DNA from 3 places in the Neptunomonas phycophila genome. Region 3 is predicted to be linked to each of the others. Evidence: predicted binding sites of a transcription regulator. Region 3 holds the regulator's gene; each other region holds the start of a gene.

Region 1 (7,182 bases), 450 kb from region 3:
CTGCACCAGCCTGTTGCAACAATGCCATCAAACCAACCACTTTTTCATAGCTTACGTTTTTATCGCCACGAACAAGCAACAATTGGTTTGGTGTTTCATTTAAAATTTTCTCGACTCTTTCGGAAACTTCCTCTTGAGAGACCTGAGTCGTATCGTCACCGCCAATATTAATATAATAAGCCCCGTCTTTATCCACGGTTACAACCACCGGCTCTTGATCCTGATCGTTTACTGGGTCAGAAGCGGCTTGAGGCAAATCAACACTGACACCTTGCGTCAGCATAGGAGCCGTAATCATAAAGATCACCAGCAACACCATCATCACATCGATGTAGGGAACGACGTTTATATCCGCGTTAAGTTTCCGTTTTTTCTTCTGGCGTCTAATCATGATAAATACCTATCGAGAAAACGATTACAGCGGTGAATGAATACGACGATGCAAAATAGCGTAAAACTCTTCGGCAAAGGTTTCGTAATGACTCATCATCCCTTCTGATCGAGCAGAAAAACGGTTATAAGCAATTACAGCCGGAATAGCAGCAAACAAACCAATAGCGGTAGCGACAAGCGCTTCAGATATGCCTGGCGCAACAGAGGCCAAGGTTGCTTGATGTACATTAGCTAAACCACGGAATGAGTTCATAATTCCCCATACCGTACCAAACAAACCTATATAAGGACTTGTCGACCCCACAGTAGCCAAAAAGGGAAGATGCTGATCTAGCTTTTCTTCCTCTCGTGACAAAGCCACACGCATGCTACGTTGCACAGCGTCCATCACAGCGTCGGGATCATAATTCTTTTGTTGTGTCATGCGCGTGTATTCTTTGATACCCGAGCAAAAAATATGTTCTGCGCCCTCTAGCGCTTTATCAGTGTCGCTAAGTTCTCGGTAAAGCTGCCCCAAATCTACGCCAGACCAAAATCGCTCTTCAAATGTGCGCAACCCTTTTTTTGCTTTTCCAAAAACAGAAATCCGCTGAAAGATAACGATCCAAGAAAGAAAAGAGGCCAACACCAAGATAACCATTACAATTTGTACGACCAAACTGGCTTCGACTACCAGACTCCAGATCGAAAGCTGCTCACCCACTGTAAAAATCTCCAATACCAAACCGTTCTTACTTATGCCAATTCATAAGTAAACAACAAAAGATGCACGAATATCCTGCAAACCTATTCCCTAGGCACAAATCTGTGATTGACGACCTTGGTAAAAGTTCAGCAGATGAGGTAATTAGGACGCTTTTAGCGACGAAAAGACCCTATTTAAGTGTGCACACAATATCAGGCGCGCAAATTTATACAAGATACGCAAGAGCCAAACCGCTAATATATTTTCAATACTGGCGGTGTGTTTTAAAAACAATTGTTTAGGAGGATAAAACCAAGAGGCAGGCTAATCGATGGAGGGTTTATCGATGCCAAAATGGAGATAAGCATGATCGGTAACGACACGTCCTCGCGGTGTTCGCATAATATAGCCTTGCTGAATCAGATAAGGTTCTAAAACATCCTCTATTGTCTCTCGTTCCTCACTGATCGCAGCCGCTAAGTTATCAACTCCCACTGGACCACCCGCAAATTTCTCGATCATGACTAACAACAAACGACGGTCCATATGATCAAACCCTTGCTCATCCACACTCAGCATATTCAGCGCAAGGTCAGCAATAGGCTTGGTGATTTCACCATCGCCTTTAACTTCGGCATAGTCCCGTGCCCGTCGTAATAGGCGATTAGCAATTCGTGGAGTACCTCGGCTGCGCTTGGCTACCTCTTTTGCCCCCTCTTCACTAATAATCGTTCCTGATAACCGGGCTGAGCGCATCACGATATTGGTTAAGTCTTCGATATTATAAAACTCAAGACGTTGTACGATACCGAAGCGGTCTCGCAAGGGAGAAGTGAGTGAGCCAGCTCGGGTGGTTGCCCCAACCAAAGTAAAAGGAGGCAAATCGAGCTTAATGGATCGAGCGGCAGGCCCTTCACCAATAATTATATCCAGCTGGTAGTCTTCCATAGCAGGATACAAAACTTCTTCTACATTTGGGCTAAGGCGGTGTATTTCATCAATAAATAAAATATCACCGGCTTCTAAGTTTGTTAGTAAGGCGGCTAAATCTCCGGCTTTTTCTAAAATAGGGCCAGATGTTGTTTTAATATCGCCTTCCATTTCATGCGCGATAATATTAGCCAGCGTTGTTTTACCAAGCCCAGGAGGCCCAAAAATCAGTGTATGATCCAGCGCCTCACCGCGATTACGAGCCGCATGGATAAAAATTTCCATTTGCTCTTTAACAACGGGCTGACCGGTGTAATCCGATAGTTTTTGCGGGCGAATTGCACGATCGAACTGCTCTTCCACCTTACTAGTCTGTGTGGGCGCTATAAAGCGGTCCGCTTCGATCATTTACAACCTCGCAATAACATCGGGAAACCTACCATTGTACTTACTTATTCTCAGTGGCCTGCAGTATGAAGAAGTTTTAGCCAGAGACCATTGATTTAAGTGCTAACCGGATTAACGACTCGCTACTGTTAATATCGCCTAATTGTTTCTCGGCTTGGGCAACCGCTTTAGCAGCCAAGGCAGGCTTATAGCCCAGCGATACCAAAGCACTTTCTGCTTCTTGGCGGTATCCATCAATAGCAGCTGACGCGGCTTCAGGTAAGTCATTACCCGTTAGCTGGAAGTCGGCAGGCTCAGCGGCCGGTAATGTTTTTAGCTTATCCTTTAACTCGACTATTAGGCGCTCGGCAGTTTTTTTACCCACTCCAGGGATACGTGTAAGCGCGGCGGCATCTTCGCGCTGCATACAAGCCACCAGCTCTTGAGCTGTCATGCCGGACAAAATAGATAGTGCAAGTTTAGGCCCCACACCGCTGGCTTTAATCAACGCCCGAAATAAAGTGCGCTCGTATTTATCATAAAAGCCATACAATAACTGAGCATCTTCTCGCACTACAAAGTGGGTATATAGTGTAACGCTACAACCGGGATCTGGTAATTTGAAGCACGTATTCATCGACGCCTCGACGTCATACCCAACTCCATTCACATCTACCATGATATGAGGCGGCTGTTTTTCTGCTAATTCACCTTTTAAGCGTCCGATCACGTCTCTACCTACCCTATTTCACAAAGCCAACAACAGTGTATGAATATACAGTAGCCGTTTAAAAATACCAACTGCGAGTCGCGATACTTATCACACTCGCAGAAACTATTGCTTAAACCCTAGGATTACTCGTCAAAAAGTGCTTCAACAAACTCATCAGCTTTAAAAGGACGTAGGTCGTCTACTTGCTCCCCTACCCCAATAAAACGAATAGGTAACTTCAATTGCTTAGCAATTGCAAAAATAATGCCGCCTTTGGCTGTGCCATCTAACTTAGTCAGCGTAATACCAGTGACACCCACGGCTTCTTGGAAGATTTTAGCCTGACTCATGGCGTTTTGGCCGGTGCCTGCATCCAGAACCAACATAACTTCATGTGGTGCAGCGGGGTCGATTTTGCGCATGACTCGCACAACCTTTTCCAGCTCTTCCATTAGATGGTCTTTGTTTTGCAAACGTCCTGCCGTATCAGCAATTAATACATCAATAGATTTAGCTTTAGCTGATTGCACCGCATCAAACAACACGGAAGCCGAGTCGGCACCTGTATGCTGGGCAATGACCGGTACATTATTGCGCTCGCCCCACACTTGCAGTTGTTCAACAGCCGCGGCTCGGAAGGTATCGCCAGCAGCCAACATCACACTTTTCCCTTCGCTTTGGAAACGCTTTGTCAGCTTGCCTATCGTCGTTGTCTTACCTACCCCATTAACACCCACCATGAGAATCACATAAGGAGCATTCTCAGCCTGGGCAACTAACGGCTGTTCAACGTCGCCTAATAACCCAGCCAGTTCATCTTTAAGAGCTTGATGCAAAGCTTGTGCATCCGCTAACTGATTACGTTGTACACGCGAAGTAAGCCGATCAATAATATCCGTTGTTGCTTCTACGCCTACATCGGAAGTTAGCAGCAGAGTCTCTATATCTTCGAGTAGCTCATCGTCTATTTCTTTTTTACCAAGAAAAAGCGTACCCAATTGCTCAGTCAAATTAGCCTTGGTCCTGCTTAACCCGGCTTTAATACGAGCAAACATGCCTTTCTTTTGCGGCGCTTCGTCTGTTACAACAGCGGGTGTGGCAGCTGGCGTATCAATCACTACAGGCTCTGGGGCCTTATCGGCTTCAGGCTCTGTTTGCACTTCGGTCACGTCAGGCTCTTGCACGCTTTCTGCTTGCATGTCTTGCGGGGCAGACACAGGCTCTTTAGCGGAAACGGGAAGTTCATCGTTTATAGCGGCAGCGGCATCGTGTACCACTTCGGTTGATTCTTCTGTAAGCGTATCTGGGATGGTGTCGTTTACTTGCTCACTCGACTGGGACGCTTCGTCTACTTTATCTTCAGGAAGCTTGTCAGCGGTTTCAACTGATACTACTTCTCCCTGCTGTACATCTGATTCGTTAACGTCCTGTTTATCTTCATTAGAAGAGAAGATAGATTTCAGCTTTTTGAACATGGATAATCCCCAAACACCTAAACCAATCTCCTATTGAAAGAACCAAAAAAGAAAGGCTAACTATTCTGTTGTTACTGGTATGATTTGAAAGGGCTAATCTTATCATAGAGAGCCGCTGTACAAACCTATTGATGGAAATTTGTCACGTCTATGGAATTTATTTGGATACTTTTCGCATTTGTCTGCGGCTTACTTGTTAAATACTTCAACTTTCCTGCCCTAATCGGCTTTTTGATTGCTGGCTTTTTGTTAAATTTCTTAGGCTTTGAGCCTACGGAAAGCTTAGAGACGTTGGCGCATTTGGGTATAACACTCATGCTGTTTACCATTGGGCTAAAACTGCATGTTAAAGATTTATTGAAACAAGAAGTTTGGGCCACCTCACTGTTACATATGGGAGCCTGGACTCTGGTCATGGGCACCTTGATTATTGGGCTCAGCATCCTTAGCTTGCCGTACTTTATCGACATAGACTTCAAAACAGCGGCTCTTTTAGGATTTGCGTTTAGTTTTAGTAGCACCGTGTGCATTGTTAAACTGCTAGAAGAAAGCGGTGAAATGAAAACGCGCCATGGACAAATCGCCATTGGCGTTCTTGTCGTGCAAGATATTGCTGCGGTCGTTTTCTTGGTGTTTGCTACAGGCAAAATCCCCTCACCATGGGCTTTGTTGCTTTTTGGTTTAGTGTTTATTCGACCAGCACTGGATGTTTTATTGCTTCGTGTAGGTCACAGCGAAATGCTGCCACTGTATGGATTTTTCTTAGCGATAGGTGGTTATCAACTATTTGAATTGGTGGGTGTAAAAGGTGATTTTGGAGCGCTCGTTTTTGGTGTCTTACTAAGCCATCACCCCAAAGCTACTGAGCTCACTAAATCTTTATTAAGCTTTAAAGACCTATTCTTAATTGGTTTTTTCTTATCCATTGGCTTTACCGCATTGCCAACGTGGTCAATGCTAGGAATAGCCAGTTTGTTGTGCATATTATTGCTCGTAAAAGCGTTAATGTTCTTCGCCGTTTTTACGCGGTTTAAGCTACGTGGGCGCACCTCATTTCTTGGTGCTCTAGCCCTGAGCAACTTCAGCGAATTTGGCCTGATCGTAGCGGCTTTATGCGTGGATTCGGGATGGCTTAACAAAGAATGGTTAGTCATTTTGGCGCTTTCGGTCTCCCTTTCTTTTATTGTCACTAGCTTACTTTATCGCAATGCCCATCATTATTATTTGGTCTATAAAGATACCATCAAGACTTTCCAATCAGCTAAACGCCTACCTGAGGATGAGTTCATTCAACCGCCTGAAGCTGATATTTTGGTCATTGGTTTGGGGCGTGTGGGTACCGGCTCTTTTAAAGCTTTGCAGAACATGATTGATAAGCGTGTTGTTGGCCTTGATGCGGACCGTCAACGAGTAGAACGTTATCAAAAAGAAGGGCTTAATGTTTTTTTTGGTGACGGTGAAGATGCTGATTTATGGGAGAGCTTTGACCTGTCCGGCATCAGCTTAGTGCTACTTGCACTGCCATCTATTGATGATAATCGCAACATCACCAATCAACTCCACAAAGCTAACTTTAACGGGAAAATAGCCGCCATCGCTCGCTACCCTGACGAACGCAATGAGTTACTCGAAGCAGGTATTGATAACGTATTTAACTTCTACACAGAAGCGGGTATCGGTTTTGCAGAAGAGAGCTTGTTACTCATTGGTGAACAACCAAATGGGGCGGCTCTCTCTCACTAACTAGTAACAAAAAAAGCCCCGCTCAAGCGGGGCTAAAGAAGTAGTAGCTAATTATCCCTGATAGGTAACATAACCAGCTATGGGCCTACTTCAAACTTACAATCAATGCATAATTAAAAACTATCGCCGGGAACTCGGATCCAGCCTTCCATGAGCACTCTGGCACTGCGGCTCATTACCGCTTTTTTAACCTGCCACTGACCAGACTCTAACGTAGCTTCTGCCCCCACTCGCAGTGTCCCGGAAGGATGCCCAAAACGCACAGCCGTTCGTTCACCACCACCTGCGGCTTGATTAACCAAAGTGCCCGTTACAGCGGCTGCGGCTCCTATTGCTACAGCTGCTGTCCCCATCATGGCGTGGTGTAACTTACCCATTGATAACGCCCGTACTAACAAGTCCACATCGTTTGTCGTCACCGACTTTCCACTGGACGATACGTAATCACTCGGTTGAGCAACAAAAGCTACCTTAGGTGTATGCTGGCGCGTAGACGCCTCGGATATATGGGATATTAGCCCCATCTTAACCGCGCCATGAGCCCTGATGGATTCAAAGGTCGCTAGCGCCTTAACGTCACTATTAATATCATCTTGTAACTCCGTGCCACTGTAACCGAGGGCCTGAGCCTCAACAAAAATCGTCGGTATACCGGCATTAATGAGTGTTACTTTTAACGTCCCCACACCCGGAACCACCAAGTCATCCACTAGGTTACCTGTTGGAAACATAGCGCCTTCCCCGTCGGCCGGATCCATAAACTCTACTTGCACCTCAGCTGCTGGAAAAGTAACGCCATCTAACTCAAAATCGCCTGTTTCTTGGACGGCACCATCCGTCATTTGAACATGAGCAAT
Region 2 (7,182 bases), 1.3 Mb from region 3:
CGTATGCGTTAAGTGCGGCCATGTACGTGAGTTTACAGACCCAGTTCTGATCGAGCGTCAGAATGAAATTGCAAAAGAGCTTGGCTTTAACATCACTGATCGTACATTGTACCTCTATGGTGTGTGCGCAGACGGTTGTGTAGAAAGCTAGAGTATAAATTACGTGACTGTGTCAGGCTCTGTGTAGGCTAGAGCCCTTCAGTATACTAAGAAACCGATTAGGCCATAGCGGCCTAATCGGTTTTTTTGTGTCCTAGTAAAGTGACGTGCCTCAGTCTTAATGGACGGTGCCTAACATTTCGCGCGCATGATCGATTGAGCGCTGTGTTACATCAATGCCGCCCAGCATCCTCGCCACTTCTTGAACACGCTCATCTTTAGCCAGCTCATTGATACGTGTATGAGTGGATGCACGGTCAGATCGTTTGCTGACAAACAAATGCTGGTGTCCTTGTGAGGCAACCTGCGGTTGGTGCGTGACGCAAAGTATTTGGGCCTGTTGACCCAGTTGGCGCAATAAGCGGCCAACGACTTCGGCGATGGCTCCACCGATACCGACATCTACCTCATCAAAAATGAGCGTGGGTGTGGTTGAACACTGGGCTGTAATTACTTGTATAGCTAGGCTGATACGTGACAGCTCACCACCTGATGCTATTTTGGCCAGCGGGCGAGGGGGTTGTCCTTTATTCGTCGTAATAAGAAATTCAACATCCTCAGCGCCAGTGGCTTGCGGTTTGTCCACAGGGTGCAGTGTGGCTATAAATGCCGCAGAGCTCATGCCAAGTAGGTGTAATTGCTCATCTACCAGCTTATTGAGTTTTTTGGCGGCTTTTTGGCGCAGTAACGTGAGTTTGGCGGCCGCTTGTGTGTAATCTTGCTGCAACTGTTCAACGTGTTGCGATAAGGCTTCTAGTGCTTCATCTGAATGATTGAGTTCATCAAGCTCGGTTTGCAATGCTTGATGAAATACGGGGATCTCTTCTGGTGTAATGCGATGTTTACGCGCTAACTCAAACAGGACGGAGAGGCGATCTTCAACCGCTTGCAAGCGCGACGGGTTCATTTCTACCCGGTCTAAGTAGTGTCGGAGTTCGTTGCCAGCTTCTTGGATTTGAATTTGAGCGCTTTGAAGTAGCTCAATGGTTTGGTTGATTGCTGGTGCCCCATTATTTAGGTTGGCGAGTGAGTGCAATGCTTGATTGAGCAGTTGCTCACAATTGTCACCATCGCCATCGGTCATTAAATTGAGCGAGTGGTGCCCGTTATGTAGAATTTCGCCTGCTTGGCTGAGTTCTTTTTGCTCTAACTCTAACTCGGCCAGCTCGTCGGTTTGTAAATTGATTTGATCAAGCTCTTCAACTTGATAACTAAGCAGCTGTACTTTGGCGTGATGCTCTGCGCTTTGGTTAAGCAACGTATTCAATTGCTTTTTTTGAGCGTTCCACTCGTTAAACAGTTGGGCGACTTTTTTGGCTTGGGCCGTGCTTTGTGAAAACTGATCGAGTAATTCTCGGTGGTGCTCTTTTTTAAGCAGGCGTTGGTGTTCGTGCTGGCCATGTATCGCAATGAGGTGTTCACCCAGCTGTTTTAGTGCATTCAATGGGCACGCTTGTCCGTTAATATAACTGCGCGAGCGTCCTTCCTTGGTGATAACACGACGAATAATGCATTCATTATCAGAGTCCAGATCTTGGCTGGCTAGCCACTCACGGGCTTCGGTTAGCTGGCTGATATCAAAGCTGGCTATGATTTCAGCACGTTCGGCACCTAAGCGAACGCTTCCGGCTTCGGCTCGGTCGCCCATCGTAAGGCCAAGGGCATCAAGCATAATCGATTTGCCAGCTCCTGTTTCGCCGCTGACGACGGTCATGCCTGCCTTTAAATCCAGATCAAGAGCTTCAACAATTGCAAAATTTCGAATCGATAGTTGTGCTAGCATCGCTAAACTCATACATGGTTATTTATACAGTGTTTATGTATAAGGCATTTTTAAGCGTTGCGCAATTGTTGATCAATAAAAAAGTGACTAACGGTAGACGTTTAGTAAAAAATTATCTGCCCAAGGGTTGAAACCCGTTGCTATGTCCCCATAAAACGCAGCAGTTAATGTTGAGTTTGATTGCGTTAAATCGGAGACCCCAATGGCTGAAGAACAGACAAAACCGAATGAGCCGACCCCTGAAGAAACAAACACTCAGGAAACGGACGCTGCTGACGTAGCAGAACAAGCGGCTGACGATGCGGCCAACGAAGTGGTTGCTGATGTTGAGGCGCTACAGCAGGCACTTGCCGCTGCGCAAGATGAAGTCGCAACACTGAAAGACCAGGCCTTGCGAGCAACCGCTGAACTACAAAATGTTCGCCGTCGTGCAGAGCAAGATGTTGAAAAAGCGCACAAATTTGGTTTGGATAAATTCACTAACGAAATGCTGCCTATCATCGATAGTTTAGAGCGCACGTTGGACGCTTGTAGCGTTGATGATGAGGCCACAAAAGCGTTGCGTGAAGGCGTTGAAATGACGCACAAAATGTTCGTCAGTGGTTTAGCTAAATTTAATATTGAACAAGTCGATCCGCAAGGTCAGCCATTCGATCCTGAATTGCACCAAGCAATGTCGATGGTACCGTCGCCTGACCATGAAGCAAACACCGTAATGGCGGTGATGCAAAAAGGTTACACAATGCACGGTCGTTTGATTCGCCCTGCCATGGTTGTTGTCGTTCAGGGTTAAAAAAATCGCCAAATTGCCTTGAAAAAACGTTTGGCGCAACCATATAGACATCAACGGTATTTAATTGATTGAACGCACGCTAAATAGCGGTGCTGAATAGTCGGAGTAAGAAACATGGGTAAAATAATCGGTATCGACTTAGGAACCACAAACTCCTGTGTAGCGGTTCTTGATGGTGAAAAAACACGCGTTATTGAAAACGCTGAAGGCGACCGCACAACGCCTTCAATTATTGCTTTTACAGATGGTGAAACATTAGTAGGCCAGCCTGCTAAGCGTCAGGCGGTGACTAACCCGCATAATACTTTATATGCTATCAAGCGTTTGATTGGTCGTCGCTTCAAAGACGACGTCGTACAAAAAGACATCAGCATGGTGCCTTACAAAATCATCGAAGCCGATAACGGCGACGCATGGGTTGACGTAAACGGCAAGAAAATGGCGCCTCCTCAGGTGTCAGCTGAAGTACTTAAAAAGATGAAAAAGACCGCCGAAGATTTCCTTGGCGAAGAAGTGACAGGTGCGGTTATCACGGTTCCTGCTTACTTTAACGATGCTCAGCGTCAAGCAACAAAAGACGCAGGTAAAATCGCTGGTCTAGACGTTAAGCGTATCATCAACGAGCCAACAGCCGCTGCATTAGCTTACGGTATGGACCAGTCTAAAGGCGATAAAACGATCGCTGTTTACGACTTGGGTGGTGGTACATTCGATATTTCTATCATCGAAATCGCAGATGTTGATGGTGAGCACCAGTTCGAAGTATTAGCTACAAATGGTGATACTTTCCTTGGTGGTGAAGACTTCGATATGCGTTTGATCGAGTACTTGGCTGCTGAGTTTAAGAAAGAAACCGGTATCGATTTGCACAACGATCCGTTGGCGCTACAACGTCTGAAAGAAGGTGCTGAAAAAGCGAAAGTTGAGTTGTCGTCTGCGCAGTCGACCGACGTAAACTTGCCTTACATTACGGCTGACTCTACTGGACCAAAACACTTGAACGTTAAGATTTCACGTTCGAAGTTAGAGTCTTTGGTAGAAGAGCTGGTTACTAACTCAATCAACCCTTGTCGCACTGCATTGAAAGATGCTGGTTTAAGCGCTTCTGATATCGACGAAGTTATCTTGGTTGGTGGTCAGACTCGTATGCCATTGGTTCAGAAAGTTGTTTCTGAGTTCTTTGGTAAAGACCCGCGTAAAGATGTAAACCCAGATGAAGCCGTAGCGATTGGCGCAGCTATCCAAGGTGCTGTACTGTCGGGTGATGTTAAAGACGTGCTTTTATTAGACGTTACACCGTTGACATTGGGTATCGAAACAATGGGCGGCGTGGCAACTCCGTTGATCGAGAAGAACACGACTATTCCAACGAAGAAGTCTCAAATCTTCTCTACAGCTGAAGACAATCAAAGCGCGGTAACCATCCATGTTGTTCAAGGTGAGCGTAAGCAAGCATCTCAGAACAAATCTTTGGGTCGCTTCGATTTGGCTGATATCCCACCGGCTCCACGTGGTGTTCCACAAGTTGAAGTAACTTTTGACTTGGATGCTAACGGTATCTTGAACGTGTCAGCTAAAGATAAAGCGACAGGTAAAGAGCAGTCGATCGTTATCAAAGCGTCTTCAGGCTTGAGCGATGAAGAAATTGAACAAATGGTTCGTGATGCAGAAGCTAACGCGGATGCTGATAAGCAGTTCGAAGAGCTGACTCAAGCGCGTAACCAAGGTGATGCAATGGTTCATTCAGCGAAGAAAACGCTGAAAGAAGCTGGCGATAAAGCCACAGCTGAAGAAACCGCTGCGATTGAAGCCGCAATCACTGCCTTGGAAGAAGCATTGAAAGCTGATGATAAAGCAGACATCGATAGCAAAACAGAAGCGCTAACTGAAGCGGTGTCTGGATTGGCTCAGAAGATGTATGCCGAAGCCGCTCAAGAAGGCGAAGCTCAGCCGCAAGGTGAAGAGCAAGCCACGGCTGATGACGCTGTCGATGCCGAGTTTGAAGAAGTGAAAGATGATAAGAAGTAAGCATCGCGCTTGCCCTAATCAGTAGTATGTGTGGCAGCGCGGGCTTTGGCCCGCGTTGTCGTGTCCGGCTCCCGGCGGGAGCTAACCGCTGAAGTAGAATAGAACCGGATATGTCTAAGAAAGATTATTACGACGTTTTAGGTGTTGATCGCAACGCCAGTGATCAGGAAATTAAAAAAGCATTTCGTCGCATGGCGATGAAGTTCCATCCTGACCGTAACCCCGATGACAAAACCTCTGAAGATAAGTTTAAAGAGGTTAATGAAGCCTATGAAGTATTGTCGGATGCCCAGAAAAAAGCGGCTTACGATCAGTATGGCCATGCGGGTGTCGATCCGAATATGGGCGGCGGGGGCGGCGGTTTTGACGGTGGCTTCTCGGATGTGTTTGGTGATGTGTTTGGCGATATCTTTGGTGGCGGAGGCGGCGGTGGCCGTCGTAGCTCAGTTCAGCGTGGTGCTGATCTGCGTTACACCATGGACTTATCACTAGAAGAAGCCGTTCGCGGTATCGAGAAAACGATCAAAGTGCCTACGCTTGTCGGTTGTGAGACCTGTGACGGTAGCGGTGCTAAGCCTGGTTCAAGTGCTAAAACCTGTAACACCTGTGGTGGTATGGGCCAAGTACGTATGCAGCAAGGGTTCTTCTCTGTTCAGCAGACCTGCCCTACATGTCGTGGTGAAGGTAAGATCATTTCTGATCCTTGTAACTCATGTCATGGCCAGGGACGCGTTAAGAAGACCAAAACGCTGTCTGTTAAGATTCCAGCGGGCGTTGATACGGGCGATCGTATTCGTTTATCCGGCGAGGGTGAAGCCGGCTCTCATGGTGGGCCATCGGGAGACTTGTATGTTCAGGTCAATGTACTTGAGCATCCTATCTTTGAGCGTGATGGTCGTCATTTATATTGTGAGGTGCCGATCAGCTTTGTTGATGCAGCCTTAGGCGGAGAACTGGAAGTACCGACATTAGATGGTCGTGTAAAACTGAAAGTGCCAGCTGAAACACAAACAGGTAAACTATTCCGCTTACGTGGAAAAGGTGTAGCACCTGTGCGTGGCGGTGGAGCGGGTGATTTGATGGTGCGTGTTGCTGTTGAAACCCCTGTGAAATTGACTTCTCGTCAGAAGGAACTGCTCAAAGAGTTCCAGGCGGCAACAGAAGAAGGCAGTAGTAACAGTAAGCACAGCCCTAAAAAGCATTCCTTCTTCGACTCAGTGAAGAAGTTCTTCGAAGATTGATCCTAACGGGCCGCTAAGCGGCCCGTTTAGTCTGGTGGATAAGCATGACCAACTTGACCATAGCGCCAGCTGATTTATGGCTGAGCATTCAGAAAGAAGCGCAGGCGGAGGTGTCAATAGAGCCTTTTCTCGCCAGCTTCTATCATTCCAGTATCATTAACCATAATGATTTGCAGTCTGCATTGTCTTTTATCTTAGCGAGTAAGTTAGCTGATGATGTGATGTCTCCTATATTGTTGCGCGAGTTGCTTGATCAAGCGATGGCAACTGATCCTTTCATTCTTAACGCGGCTTGTTTGGATATTATAGCGGTCCATACACGCGACCCAGCGGTGGATAAGTACTCAACAGTCTTGCTGTATCTCAAAGGGTTTCATGCTTTGCTGTCACATCGAGTGGCGCATTGGCTATGGGGTCAGGGCCGGCGTTCGATGGCGTCTTATATTCAAAGTCGCGTAAGTTCTGTGTTTCAGGTGGATATTCATCCGGCTGCCATTATCGGATCAGGCGTCATGTTTGACCATGCTACCGGTATTGTTGTGGGTGAAACCTGTGTCATTGAAAATGATGTATCGATTTTACAATCGGTGACTCTAGGTGGTACCGGAAATGAAACGGGTGACCGTCATCCTAAGATTCGCGAAGGCGTACTGATTGGAGCGGGTGCTAAAATCTTTGGTAATATCGAAGTAGGCAAAGGGGCAAAAGTGGGCGGCGGAAGTGTGGTTTTAGACGATGTACCACCGTGCAAAACCGTTGTTGGTGTGCCTGCTCGGGTGGTTGGGTCATCGGGATGCGATAAACCCGCGCTCGACATGAACCAGCGCTTTGATCTTGAAAAAAATGATGATGTTGTTGCTAAATAATACGGAATTAAAAACATGAGAGTCGCAGTTATTGGTGCCGCTGGGCGCATGGGTAAAACGCTTATAGAGGCTGTATGCCAAGCCGAAGGCGTGACGCTAGGGGCCGCAATTGTGCATCCTGAAAGCTCGTTAATCGGTGCGGATGCAGGGGAATTGGCTGGTGTCGGTCGCCAAGGCGTTGCATTAGTTGGCAGTCTAGAGGCGGCTAAAGACGACTTTGATGTGTTAATTGATTTTACTACACCCGCACTGACTCAACAGAATCTTGATTTTTGCGTTGCCCATAGCAAAAAGATTGTGATTGGCACAACC
Region 3 (7,182 bases):
GACGCAGATATTCTGACAGAGTATCGCTCTTGGTTATCTGAGTTTAGGGCTTTACTGGAGCGGCTGCGAAGCGGTATGCAAGAATGGTAAGCGCTTAAATTGACAACATTGGAAAAAGTAAGGGGTGTTAGGTAGTTTGATGGATGAGATGGTGCTAGAAATTGTGCGTTTAGCGTCGGGTGAGTTTGTTATTCGTCGCTCGGGTGAAGAAGAGGCGTTAATGACGCTAAACTTATCACAAGTTGTACAAGATAATCTGTTAGAAAACACAGAAGAACTTGCAAGAAGAATGTTGGTTGCCGGTGCTCATATGATGTCCGACTTGGTGAATGATGAAGAGCCAGGTATCGATACTGATGACGTATCACCGGATGACATGATCCGCCCTTCAACGATTCACTAAAGCGTATTTGCCGTTTCTTATGGGGTATGCCGTGCCTATGCTATTAGTGCATCCCTCAATTAATAGCATGGCGGCGGCGAATCAAAATTCCATTACTTGCCCCTTGTCTGGCGCTTTTTTCTAGGCGCTGAAAGGCATCGTCAGAAATATCTCCGGCCCAGCTAATAACAGCATGGCATGTGCCAGTGCTGAGGGCTTTTTCAGCCAATTGCTGAACGCTATGGTTCTCGTCAGGGTAAAGTAGAATTACCTTTTTAAGATCAATTCCAGCATCTTGTAGCAACGATTTTGGCAAGTTTATAGGTGGAGCAATCCAAGCAAACCAGCGGTCTTCATGGCTTAGCTGCGCCAATAACGGCATTAGCATTGGCATATCTGCTAGATCACCGCTTTGTGTTACGATTTCAGTAATTTTCCCGAAATCACTGGGCTGTTGAGCTCGGGGTTTAAGCTTGGTGCGAATGCTACCTAACTCTTTTTGGGTGCTGATAATGCCGGTAACAGCTTTGTTATCAGGAATTAACATGTGCATTATGGCTCACTCCCTTGTCGTATGACGCCAACGCCTAACCCTTCGATGGAAAGCTCGCTCTCGCGTAAGTCGACCACGATAGGGTCAAACTCTTCGTTTTCAGCTATCAGTTCTACAATGTGTCCAGTGCGTTGGAATCGCTTAACGGTTACTTCGTCACCAATACGCGCTACTACAATTTGGCCGTTACGTGCTTCTGTACATTGGTGAACTGCCAGTAAATCGCCATCCATGATGCCGATGTTTTTCATACTCGTGCCGTGTACCCGCAGTAAGTAATTAGCCGGTGGGTGGAAAAAGTCAGCTGAAATTGTGCAGTGCTCTTCGATGTGCTCCTGGGCTAAAATAGGGCTGCCCGCGGCTACGCGGCCGATCAAGGGAAGACCTTCAGGCTCTGGTTGCTCAAGCTCTGGAAGACGAATACCGCGAGAGGTGCCAGGGATCATTTCTATAGCACCCTTACGGGCTAACGCTTTTAAGTGTTCCTCAGCCGCATTGGCTGATTTAAAACCTAGTGAGCGTGCTATATCGGCACGTGTAGGCGGATAACCGGTTGCATCGATATGATCGCGAATGCAGTCGAGTACTTCTGATTGACGCTTTGTGAGTTTCATATTTGTGCCCGTCATAATTAAGTGCCGATAGGTAAGATAGCCCGCAAATAGATGACTGTTTTTTTATACAGTGCATGTGATTATATACAGGCAAGGTCGGTTGTAAAGAGATTTTCTGTTTATATATCCAGTATCTTGATATTATCCCCGCGACATTGAAATCAGGATTTAAGTTTTGCTCAGCGACGCTCTAAAAAAGTCTATACAAGAGGCATATCGCCAGTTCCTCGGGTTGCATGACCTTAAGCCTCGTTATGGGCAAAAAATGATGATTGCGCAAATTGCGCGCACCTTAGGGAATATCGAAAGTAACGAAAAAGGTGAAAGAAGTAGCGATAACCATATTTGTTTGATCGAGGCGGGAACCGGCACGGGTAAGACAATGGCTTACTTGATTAGCGCTATTCCCATTGCTAAAGCGCAAGGCAAGTCCTTGGTTATATCTACAGCAACGGTCGCTTTACAAGAGCAGCTACTTCATAAAGATTTACCTGAAGCTTCGCGTTTAATGGCAGAACCTGTGCGTTACATCTTGGCGAAAGGTCGCGGGCGATACTTTTGTGTATCCCAGGCTGAAAAGTTGCTAGAAGGCCAAGGCGAGTTAGGCCAAATGGCACTTTATGAAGATGAAATTGCACAGCGAATGGAACCCGATGCCGTTGCTTACTACAGTGAGTTAATGGATCGCTTTGCCTCCGGTAGCTGGGATGGTGACCGCGATAGTCTTGCTGTCGAACTAGAAGAAGAGGTGTGGCAGCCACTCACGAGTGATCATACCCGCTGTACCAACCGTCGTTGTAGCAACTTTTCAGTATGCCCATTTTTTAAATCCAGAGATTCGTTAGATAAAGCGGATGTAGTCGTTGCCAATCACGATCTGGTACTGGCCGATTTGTCTCTCGGGGGCGGCGCTATCCTTCCCGATCCGGCGCAAACCATTTATGTGTTTGATGAGGCACACCATCTTTCTGCTAAAACAACCGGGCATTTTGCTTATAGTTTGCGGGTTCGCAGCACTGAGCGTTGGTTAAAAACCATGTCGCGGCAGTTAGAACATATGATTGATGAGTGCGATAGTCAGCCTGTTTTACAGCAATACATAGAACGAATGGAGCCGGCTAAAGCAGAAATGATTAGCTCGTTAGACCAGCTCCAAATGAGCTTACGCTTGATGTTGCTAGAAGGTGATGAACGACCAAAAGATCGCTTTCGTTTCCCCAAAGGAGTGTTGCCAGAATCCTTGACTGTACCAGCTGCTGGCATTGCTGCAGCGGCTGAAAAGTGGATGTTAAAAGCAGAGCAAATAGTTGATCTGTTAAAAGAGGCGTTAGATGGCGGTATTCCCGAAATTGATAAAGGGGTCGCTGAGCGCTGGTATCCACGCATGGGTCAAATGTGGGCGCGATCTCAATCTATTTTTTGGTTAGCACGTAGCTATGCGGTAGCTGATGTAGAAGGTATTGCGCCAACAGCACGCTGGATTAACTTGGTTGAGTCCACTGACGGGATTGATTTTGAGTGCCGTAGTAGTCCAGTAACAGCGGCCGATACCTTAGAAGAGCACCTGTGGAAGCCCGCGTACGGTGCGGTGTTAACATCCGCAACATTAACTGCTCTTGGACAGTTTACGCGATTAATAGATGACTTAGGGTTGCCGCCAACGGTGGCATGCGAACAACTGCCTAGTCCATTTAATTATGCGCAGGCTGCCTGCTTAAAAGTACCTAAAATGTTAGCTGATCCTGGGAAACCAGAAGATCATACGCAAGAAGTCAGTGCTTTTTTGAACGATTGTCTGCAAAAAGCTACTGCAACACTGGTATTATTCAGTTCTTGGCGACAAATGCTAACGATTCGAGATCAATTGGATGATAAAATCCGTGATCATGTGTTGATTCAAGGCGACTTGACCAAGAACGAGATTATCAAAACCCATAAGTCAGTGATTGATGAAGGCAAACCAAGCATTATCTTTGGATTAGCTTCCTTTGCTGAAGGGGTGGATTTACCTGGGGACTATCTAACCGAGGTGATTATTACAAAGCTGCCATTTGGGGTGCCGGATGATCCGGTTGATGCGACCATGGCAGAATGGATAGAACAGCGAGGCGGTAATGCATTTATGGAATGGACCGTCCCGGAGGCCTCAATACGCCTCACACAAGCCGCTGGTCGCCTGTTGCGTACAGAGCAAGACAGTGGCCACATAATTCTGCTGGATCGACGAGTTGTGACTCGCCGGTACGGACGACAACTGTTGGATGCATTACCACCATTCCGCCGAGAAATCGAATAAAGTGAGTATAATATTGGACGCTACAACAACAGCTAACGAATCTACGCCGAATGATGCAAACCCATCCGCTAAAACCGCTGAAAAGGGCAAGTCGCGTAAAAATGATAAGCGCAAAGCACCGTCGCGTGCTCGAAAATCTAAAAAAGAATCCAGCTGGTCACCGGCAGAATTTATCGTTGCTCAGGAAGAGGGTAAAAAGCGCTTTTTAGATTTTGATCTGCCTGATCAATTATTGCATGCCATTCAAGACATTGGGTTTGAGTACTGCACACCCATACAGGCTGAGACCATTAAACCGGCGTTGGCCGGTAAAGATATTATTGGCAAAGCGCAAACAGGTACGGGTAAAACGGCTGCCTTTCTAGTGGGTATAATTACCGATTTAATCGACTACCCATTAACCGAGCCGCAGCGCCAAGGTGAACCTCGCGCGTTAATTATCGCTCCAACACGTGAACTCGCGCTGCAAATTGCAGACGACGCCGAACTGCTAACGAAATACACGGATCTACGTGTTATCTCTTTAGTGGGAGGGATGGACTACGATAAACAACGTAAACAAATTAAAGGTGGTAACACCGATATATTAGTAGCCACACCCGGCCGTTTAATTGATTTTGTACGTTCTAAAGATGTTGATTTATACAACGTAGAAGTGCTGGTGCTTGATGAAGCCGATCGCATGTTGAGCATGGGTTTTATTCCAGATGTGCGCACCATTATTCGAAATACACCGCGTAAAGGCTCAGAACGTCAAACGTTGTTATACAGTGCAACATTTACTGATGACATTATGAATTTGGCGCGTCAGTGGACCGTTGATCCTGTTCAAATTGAAATCGAAGCTGAGCGACAAACAACCGACAACATTAGCCAAAAAGTGTTTTTGGTCTCCAGTAAAGAAAAGTACAAGCTGCTTCGTAATTACATTCGTATCAATAATATTGAACGCGTCATCGTGTTTTGTAACCGTCGGGGTGAAACGCGCTCGTTGGCCGAAAAATTACGCCGTGATGGTGTGAAAGCCGCGTTGATGTCAGGAGAAATCCCGCAGCACAAGCGAGTTAAAACATTAGAAGATTTCCGAAGCGGTAAAATCACCGTGCTGGTAGCAACAGATGTTGCAGGCCGTGGGATTCATATTGATGGCGTAACACATGTGGTGAACTACCAACTGCCGGAAGATGCCGATGATTACGTACACCGTATTGGGCGTACGGGTCGAGCAGGAGCAGTCGGCACGTCAATTTGTTTTGCATGCGAAAATGACTCGTTCATGATCCCAGAAATCGAACAAGAGACAGGCGTTAAGCTGGAGTGTATCCACCCAGATGAGGCGTTACTAGTTGAGTTTGATCCAATAAAAGAGCCAGCCGAAGCACCTGCGGCTGATACGACTGGATCCGATGAAGACAACGTGACTGCCGAGGTTGAACCGACGAGTGAGACTGCCGTCTCAGAAGAGGAGCCTGTGGTAACTAAAGTTGATGAGCAAACTACGCATGGAAAAGAAGCCTAGTCACTCTCAGGATCGACATAAAACTCAGAAGCTCGCACGTATTTTAGCCATTGTTGTGAGTGCGTTATTTGCAGCAGTGGCGATTGCAGGGTTTAACAGAACGGGTGATTACCTGCAGCTTGGCGTGTTTCTAGTTGTGTCGATAGTTGCCTATTTTGTGATTGTTTTTATTTTCAAGGGTGTTGATCGTTTACTGGATAGTGTAGACGACCGTGAGCACTGAGTTGAATAAGCTAAGGATCTAACATGAGCGCAGAGCAGCGAAAAGTTGCTGTGTTGGGTGGTGGTAGCTTTGGTACAGTTATTGCCAACATCATGGCCGAAAAAGGGATTCAAGTTGCGCAATGGATGCGAAATAAAGACCGAGCTGATGAGATTAACCAGCAACACACGAACAGCCGTTATTTACCTGATTACCCGTTATCGCCGGCGTTAACGGCTACTACTGATATAGAGTCGGCGGTTGTCGGTGCTGAGCTTGTTTTTGTGGCTATTCCCAGCCAAAGCTTTCGCAGTGTTGTGCATCAGATTAAACACATTGTGACTGAGCAGCAGTGTGTGATCAGTACCACTAAAGGTATTGAAGGCGAAACTTTTAGTCTGATGAGTCAGATTTTAAAAGATGAACTACCGCAAGCTAACGTAGGCGTCTTAAGCGGTCCTAACCTTGCTAAAGAAGTCGCTCAACATCAATTAACAGCAACGGTGATTGCTAGTAACCATGAGCCTCTGCGTGCAGCTGTGCAAGATGCTCTACAACAGAGCTACTTTCGCGTCTACGCAAGTTCGGACACCTATGGTGTTGAACTTGGCGGCACACTAAAAAATATCTATGCCATAGCCGCAGGTCTGAGTGCGGCCTTAGGCATGGGAGAAAATACGAAAAGTATGTTGTTAACGCGCAGCTTGGCAGAAATGAGCCGTTTCGCTGTGAGTATGGGGGCTAACCCCATGACCTTTTTAGGCTTAGCCGGAGTCGGTGATTTAATCGTAACCTGCATGTCTCCCTTGAGCCGAAATTACCGCGTTGGGTTTGCTCTAGGAAGTGGTATTTCGCTAGATGAAGCCGTTAAGTCGTTAGGGGAAGTGGCAGAAGGTGTGAATACCATCCGTATCATCAAAGAAAAAGCCGATGAAATGGATATCTACATGCCACTAGTAGCCGGTTTATACGAGATAGTATTTAACGGTGCTCACGTTAAAGAAGTTGCAAAAGCGCTAATGACCAGTGAGCAAAGTACAGATGTTGAGTTCGTGCTACCAAGGACAACAGTTTAATGCTGACATTAATGCGACACGGCGAGGCCAGTTGGGCAAGCGCCACCGATGAGCAACGGGAGCTAACAGAGCAAGGTATTGCGTTTGTTAATGAGCAAGCTAAGCAGTACGCGAACCGTTTGGCTCCCGTCACTCGCATTATTGCCAGCCCGTTTTATCGCACGCGGCAAACCGCTGATTTGGTAGCTGCCCACATGAGCACGTTGCACGCTAATAGCGGCGCTAAGGCTGAAGGGGCGATCGAAATTATTTTAGATGATCGCCTAACGCCTGATACTCCCATTCCTGATGCCGTAGCGGCGTTAGAGCAATACTGGAAGCCTGAACTTTTAGTCGTTACACATCAGCCTTTAATTGGTTTACTGACCAGTTATCTTTTACAGGGCTCCATTTTGTATCCTGAACCTTTTCTGCCTGGGCAGTTAATTTCAATGGATATGGAGTGGCCTGGAGCAGCGCAAGGGATTCGCATTCCTCACTAATCACATTAGGATAGTTTTGTTCGCTCATCAGTACAGCAGGTGAGCTATTCAATAGGTA

What was found. Region 3 encodes LexA, which represses DNA repair genes until DNA is damaged. Its sites were predicted from a motif close to TACTGTNTANNTANACAGTA; they were not measured.
Region 1: the regulator LexA is predicted to act here: its motif matches at 3,159-3,178, upstream of ruvA (Holliday junction branch migration protein RuvA).
Region 2: the regulator LexA is predicted to act here: its motif matches at 1,955-1,974, upstream of recN (DNA repair protein RecN).

The regions. Positions count from the first base shown of each region.
Region 1 is NZ_MRCI01000001.1:1,760,784-1,767,965, forward strand. It holds gene tolR (protein TolR) at 1-391, opposite strand, end outside; gene tolQ (protein TolQ) at 416-1,096, opposite strand; gene ruvB (Holliday junction branch migration DNA helicase RuvB) at 1,403-2,416, opposite strand; gene ruvA (Holliday junction branch migration protein RuvA) at 2,493-3,125, opposite strand; gene ftsY (signal recognition particle-docking protein FtsY) at 3,251-4,582, opposite strand; gene BS617_RS08040 (cation:proton antiporter family protein) at 4,733-6,325, shown strand; gene prpF (2-methylaconitate cis-trans isomerase PrpF) at 6,439-7,182, opposite strand, start outside.
Region 2 is NZ_MRCI01000001.1:26,204-33,385, forward strand. It holds gene fur (ferric iron uptake transcriptional regulator) at 1-151, shown strand, start outside; gene recN (DNA repair protein RecN) at 278-1,942, opposite strand; gene grpE (nucleotide exchange factor GrpE) at 2,145-2,735, shown strand; gene dnaK (molecular chaperone DnaK) at 2,850-4,763, shown strand; gene dnaJ (molecular chaperone DnaJ) at 4,874-6,004, shown strand; gene cysE (serine O-acetyltransferase) at 6,049-6,870, shown strand; gene dapB (4-hydroxy-tetrahydrodipicolinate reductase) at 6,886-7,182, shown strand, end outside.
Region 3 is NZ_MRCI01000001.1:1,309,483-1,316,664, forward strand. It holds gene BS617_RS05940 (DUF6586 family protein) at 1-90, shown strand, start outside; gene BS617_RS05945 (hypothetical protein) at 140-403, shown strand; gene BS617_RS05950 (cell division inhibitor SulA) at 459-935, opposite strand; gene lexA (transcriptional repressor LexA) at 935-1,549, opposite strand; gene dinG (ATP-dependent DNA helicase DinG) at 1,725-3,845, shown strand; gene rhlB (ATP-dependent RNA helicase RhlB) at 3,859-5,364, shown strand; gene BS617_RS05970 (hypothetical protein) at 5,348-5,587, shown strand; gene BS617_RS05975 (NAD(P)H-dependent glycerol-3-phosphate dehydrogenase) at 5,611-6,642, shown strand; gene BS617_RS05980 (SixA phosphatase family protein) at 6,642-7,124, shown strand.